DNA from 2 places in the Paenibacillus sp. ov031 genome. Region 2 is predicted to be linked to the other one. Evidence: riboswitches for the same ligand, from Rfam matches in the RefSeq annotation. Region 2 holds a riboswitch; the other holds the start of a gene.

Evidence for each region. Region 2 has a riboswitch for thiamine pyrophosphate ahead of BUA17_RS22295 (ECF transporter S component). Riboswitches for the same ligand answer to the same signal wherever they lie in the genome.
Region 1: it holds a riboswitch for thiamine pyrophosphate, as region 2 does, so the genes downstream of both, BUA17_RS09045 (thiamine phosphate synthase) here and BUA17_RS22295 (ECF transporter S component) in region 2, are expected to answer to the same signal.

The regions. Positions count from the first base shown of each region.
Region 1 is NZ_FRDO01000001.1:2,132,230-2,135,363, reverse strand. It holds gene BUA17_RS09050 (ABC-F family ATP-binding cassette domain-containing protein) at 1-551, shown strand, start outside; TPP riboswitch at 685-794, shown strand; gene BUA17_RS09045 (thiamine phosphate synthase) at 1,107-1,700, shown strand; gene thiO (glycine oxidase ThiO) at 1,706-2,938, shown strand; gene thiS (sulfur carrier protein ThiS) at 2,935-3,134, shown strand, end outside.
Region 2 is NZ_FRDO01000006.1:15,392-18,525, forward strand. It holds gene BUA17_RS22285 (radical SAM/SPASM domain-containing protein) at 1-44, shown strand, start outside; gene BUA17_RS22290 (pectate lyase) at 408-1,076, shown strand; TPP riboswitch at 1,390-1,500, shown strand; gene BUA17_RS22295 (ECF transporter S component) at 1,742-2,335, shown strand; gene BUA17_RS22300 (ABC transporter ATP-binding protein) at 2,336-3,134, shown strand, end outside.

The DNA.
Region 1 (3,134 bases), on a different contig from region 2:
GATATTCATATGCATTATTGCCTAAAATGACGATGACGATTGAGCGTGGCGAGAAAATTGCCATTGTTGGATGTAACGGTGTAGGTAAATCCACACTGCTCAAGACGATCTTGGGGAAAATCCCACCAATTAGCGGTAAGACTTTCTTGGGGGACTATCTGGAAACAGCTTATTTCGAACAGGAAGTACGTGCAGGTAATATTACCCCGATCGAAGATGTGTGGAATGAGTTTTCTCATCTGACACAGAATGAAGTCCGGGGCCATCTCGCACGTTGTGGATTAAAAAATGAGCATATCACCCGCCCGCTTAACGCACTTAGTGGTGGTGAACAAGCCAAGGTTCGTTTATGTAAGCTTCTGATGCGTGAAAGTAACTGGATTTTGTTCGATGAGCCCACAAACCATTTGGATGTAACCGCAAAAGCAGAGCTGAAACGTGCCCTGCAGGAATTCAAGGGTACCGTGCTGCTCGTATCCCATGAACCTGAATTTTATGAAGGTTGGGTAACCAAAACGTGGGATGTTGAAGCTTGGTCCGACAAACAATAGTTTCTACGAAATTCTTCGCACCAGAAACAGCAACTTCGTTAACTACATGATTTCAGCAATGGTGAACAACGTAATTCATGGAAATGTACGGTGACAAAAAAAGGTGTCTATGGTAACATAGGCTACAGCTTCATATGAACACTAGGGGGGCCGCACGATGCGGCTGAGATGGAAGAATGCGATTCCGGACCCTTTGTACCTGATCTGGATCATACCAGCGTAGGGAAGTGGCGCGTTTCAGCTAATGACAAAGAGCTTTATCGTTGACTTTGCGATATGGCCTGCAAGATGAATCATGCAGTTCTATGTATACAGCGTTGCGACTATGGATGGTTTCTATAGTTGTTATGCGTTATGTATAGTGTAATTGCATGCGACAGTCATTCAGTTGATCCATGAATTTTAAATTCGTGGCCACTCCCCTACGGGAGTGGCTTTTTTGTTGTATATCAGCTTAAATCATGCAAGAGGAGGGCGAACAGGACGGTAATCTTCCACGAACATGTAATAACAAGATCATTCGAACTGCATGTGGTTTCACCAGGTACAGGAGACTTGGACTCTTTTCTGAATATTGCTAAGGGTATATGGCGGTGGGTCGATTATATCCACATTCGTGAAAAAAAGTTGACCCTTGAGCAACAGATGTATTGGGCGAAAAGTCTGAAAGCACAAGGTGTTCCATCTGACCGAATCATTATGAATGGCTCAGATCAGCTGGATCAATATGCTTCAATTGGTGGTGTGCATTGGGGTCAAGCAGTTACTCGCAGCTATGATAAGGATGAGTTGAGGAGAGTCGATCGGCTGCGCGTAGGCATATCGGTTCATTCTCTGGAAGAAGCAAAAGTTGCAGAAGAACAGGGAGCGGATTATCTCTTTTATGGGCATGTCTATGCTTCAAATAGTAAACCGAATTGCGAACCCAGAGGGCTAAGTGCGTTAGCTGAGGTATGCTCTAATGTTTCGATTCCCGTGATCGCGATTGGCGGGATTAGTCCTGAGAATATTGCTGCCATTCGAACTGCTGGTGCTAGAGGAGCCGCTGTAATTTCAACGATTTGGACGACCGATAAGCCGGAAGTAGCTGCCGCTTCATTGCGACAGGCGATCACGGATTCAGACAAGTACGCCGAACCAAGGAGATGAAGATCTTGAGAGAGGAAGCAAGAAGTCGAAGCAGGAATCGTTCAGGCTATCATCCAGGAATAGTTTCGGGAAGTAAAGTTGGAGCGGAAGTTGGAGGCAAGCTTCATGCAGAAACCATTATTGTAGGTGGAGGAGTTATCGGATGTGCCATCGCATATGAACTCGCTACTCGAGGCCATGACGTTCTTCTGGTTGAGCGGGCGCGGATCGCTGGGGGAACTTCCTGTGCAGCCGCAGGCATGCTTGCTGCTGATAGTGAGGAATTCACTCATGCTGTAATGGCAAAGCTTGCAAGGCAGAGCAGAGCTTTGCTTCATGAGCAGAAGGAACGGATCAGTTCGCTTAGCGGAGTGGAAATGGGGCTGCAACAGCATGGATTTATTACTCCTTTTCGTTCATACAGTGAGGTCAGCAGTTACAAGAATGATCGTAGATCGTCTACCTTATCTACAGAACATATTTGGTGGGATCGTATTGCTGTCCAACAGGAAGCTTCATGGTTAAACAGGGATACGTATGGAGCATTTTACAGACCTTCCGAGAGCGAGGTTCTTCCTGTCAACTTAACGCAGGCTTATGTCAGATCGGCTCAAGCCATGGGTGCAAGGGTGATGGAAGGGGTACAGGATGTCCGTTTGCATACGAATGTAAACGGTGTGCAAGGAATCGAGACTTCAATAGGAACGATGACATCGAGAAATGTAATTATTGCTACAGGGTTACATGGTGAAGAATTGATGAGACATGTAGGTCTGAAATCGCCTGTTTTACCAGTAAAGGGGGAGATTGCAGCCGTGCAGTTTTCTCCCCACCATGCCGGGTACAGGCCAGACAAAACGGTGTATGCAGAGGATATATATATTGTTCCCAAAGCCAATGGAGAAGTATGGATCGGTGCAACAAGCCTTCCTGGAAGAACAGACATGAAAGTTTCGGTACAAGGCATTCAGAAGCTGCTTGCAGCTGCAACAAACTGGGTACCTGGCATGAAGGAAGCACATTTTATCCGAGCGTGGGCTGGTGTCCGTCCTTCGACTCCGGATGGATTGCCCTATGTGGGGGCTTATGATAGTGTACCGGGTTTATTCGCTGCTTTTGGACATTATCGTAACGGCATATTGCTTAGTGCAATTACAGCCAGCCTTATGGCTGACTTGATTTGTGGCAAAACCTCGGAAGAACTGGGGATTCAGGACCTTTGTCCAGAACGTTTGAACATAAAGGAGATGTTGCAGTGAACATCATTGTCAACGGACAAACCATGCAAATTGAAGATAGCTTAAATCGTGTAGATAAATTGCTCAATTCATTTAATTTGCAAGTAAAAACCGTCGTGGTTGAATTGAATCGGCAAATTTTAACGCGGGAATATCATGAAACGACGGCGTTAAGAGACGGAGACCGAATTGAAATTGTACATTTTGTGGGAGGCGG
Region 2 (3,134 bases):
AATTATGTCGGAAGTGCGGATATCGTCAGCGTTTTGGCGCTTAAAGCGTAATTTAATAAATAAAATGAGATTCAAAATAATAGAGATCACGTTGTCTGGAAACAGATGAGGTGGTCTTTCGTTTTTTTAGAAGATAAAGGACCATATAAACATAGATTACGAGTTGTAAATGAAGCATACCCGAAGTTGAGATCGGCACATTACACAATGGAGTACGATGCAAAAAATGCCGAGAACACAGGCATACTGCTGTCGTTTCTATATCTAAGCTAATGATTATTATCGTAACATCCCTTTTTTGGTAGGATCAGGGTAGGTTCCGAGCCAGAGGTGCACCTCTGATAGGTTCCTTGAGGACAAGCTTATGCTTGTACGCCAATTCATCAGAATAAGGGAGGATTTAAATTATGAAAAAAATGTTGACGTTGCTGCTGTCTGCGGGTCTGGTCGCTTCATTGTTCGGTGCAATTCCAGCTTTTGCTGCACCTACTGTTGTGAACTCAACGATTATTGTAGCCAAGGGAGAAACTTTTGATGGCAAAGGCCAAACGTATGTAGCCAACCCTTCCACCCTGGGAGATGGATCTCAAGCGGAAGATCAGAAGCCGGTATTTCGGTTGGAGGCAGGCGCCACGCTCAAAAATGTGATTATCGGTTCACCTGCAGCTGACGGTGTTCATTGTTACGGTAACTGCACAATTTCAAATGTGATTTGGGAGGATGTCGGTGAGGACGCTCTGACTCTGAAATCAGCCGGAACGGTTAACATCACTGGTGGTGCAGCTTACAAGGCCTATGATAAAGTATTTCAAATGAATGCAGCCGGAACGATTAACATTAAAAATTTCCGTGCAGACGATATTGGCAAGCTGGTACGTCAGAATGGCGGAACAACCTTCGCCGTGAACATGACGCTCGACAACTCAGACATTTCCAATGTCAAAGATTCTATTATGCGTACGGACAGCAGTACATCGCAAGGGAAAATTACAAATACCCGTTACTCCAAAGTACCGACCTTGTTTAAAGGCTTTGCATCGGGCAAAACAAGTCAATCCGGGAATACTCAATATTAAAACAGAGCTTACCGGTTCTCAATAATTTTCCTCTAAAGGATATGAAGCATAACAATTAAAGGGGATGTCCTCATGAATATGACGGGGACATCCCTTGTTCGCGTTATCTTGGTCTAATGAACCTGGCACACATTATTCGCTCTCATTTGCACCTTTCTGAGATGTAACGAATTACAGAGACGTTATTTCTTGAAGCAGAGGTATATGGCGCATAAATGAAACATATAGTTAATCACTCTTTCTTCTAGTTTAAACTGATTTTTTCTTATCGGGATTGTCACAAATACCCATGTGTTGTACAGTAGAAGCAATGAAATAAGTGAACCGGGTGCTCAATGAAGTTGGGCTGAGAGAGCGGCCTTGTGCTGCTGACCGTATATCTGATCTGGGTAATGCCAGCGTAGAGAACATGAATTTGCGATGAGCAATGGTAAGCGATAAGGGATAGAACATAAATGTCAGCGTTTCTTGGTTGCAACGGGATTTTTCTGATGTGACGGGGATGGTGTCGTTTGTTTTCTTCTTTCTCTATATCTGCCTAATGCGTTGCATCGTGAGAATTGTAAACTGTGCGTATGGCCTGCCTGTGAACCGGGGAGGCTTTTTTTGTTTGTTTTATTGTTTATTTTATAAATCAAGGGAAACAGAGGAAGGAAGTAGAGAACATGTCAACAGCAGTAGGCAGCAACAGATTGAAGTTAACCGATATTTTGGTAACAATTGTGATTGCGGTAGTCTTCGGGGTGATCTACAAAATATGGGGACCTACATATGATCTGATGAAGCCATTCGGCGTTCATGCGGAGCAGATGATTTACGGCATGTGGTTTATGGCGGGCACCTTTGCCTTTGTAATCATTCGTAAGCCGGGTGTAGCCATTCTGGCTGAAGTTGCGGCATCCACGGTGAGTGCTTTTCTCGGAAGTGAGTGGGGCATGTCGACACTGGTATATGGGCTGCTGCAAGGGCTGGGTGCAGAGATCTTCTTCGCCGCATTTCTGTACCGGAGAAGCAATCTGTTCGTCACCTGCCTCGCGGCTATTGGTGCAGCAGCGGCTTCGCTTGTACTCGATTATCAGTATGGGTACATTGATTCCCTCACAGCTTGGAACTACACGCTGTTTATCGGATTCCGCTTCATTGGAAGTATTCTGATTGCGGGTGTATTCACCTATTATCTCGCCAAAGCGCTGGAGCTTACAGGTGTAACACGATCCCTTAGACCGGTGTCGAAGCAGGATTATGAGGCGTTGGACTAGATGAATGAAGTGAAGAATGTGCAAGCGGTAGGTGTTACGAATCTAAGATGTAAGTTCCCGGGAGAGAAGGCCTTGGTGTTTCAAGGCTTGTCTCTCTCTGTGCGTCAAGGGGAGAAAGTGTTGTTGCTTGGACCAAGCGGCTCTGGCAAATCAACCTTGCTGCAAATTCTGAGCGGTCTGATTCCGCGATCTGTGGAGATTCCGATGAAATGTGATGACATTCAGGTGCCTGAGCAGCCCGGTATTGTTTTTCAAGATCCGGATACCCAGTTCTGTATGTCATATACGGATGAAGAGATTGCTTTTGTATTGGAAAACCGGAATATTCCACGCGAGCAGATGCCTGCTCTTATCCTTCGATATCTGGAACAGGTGGGGTTATGCTTTGAACATAATCGAACACTCATTCAATCCATGTCACAGGGCATGAAGCAGCGTCTTGCGATGGCTTCGATTCTGGCCATGGAGCCAGACGTACTCTTTTTGGATGAACCAACGGCACTGCTGGATGATGAAGGAACCTCTCAAGTATGGGAAACGGTGAAACAGATTGCACAGGACAAAACACTCATTATCGTAGAACATAAAATTAATGAAATCGTCGAGTGGGTGGACCGAATCATCGTATTGTCGCCTGAAGGAAAGATTGTGGCAGATGGCCCGGCGAATCAGGTGTTTACAGATGAGCGGAATATGCTCAGGGAATACGGAATCTGGTATCCAGGAGTTTGGGAAGAGCGAGGGCAGACGAAAGCACAGACGTTGGTCACAGGAGAGTTTATTCGTTATGGGGCAACAG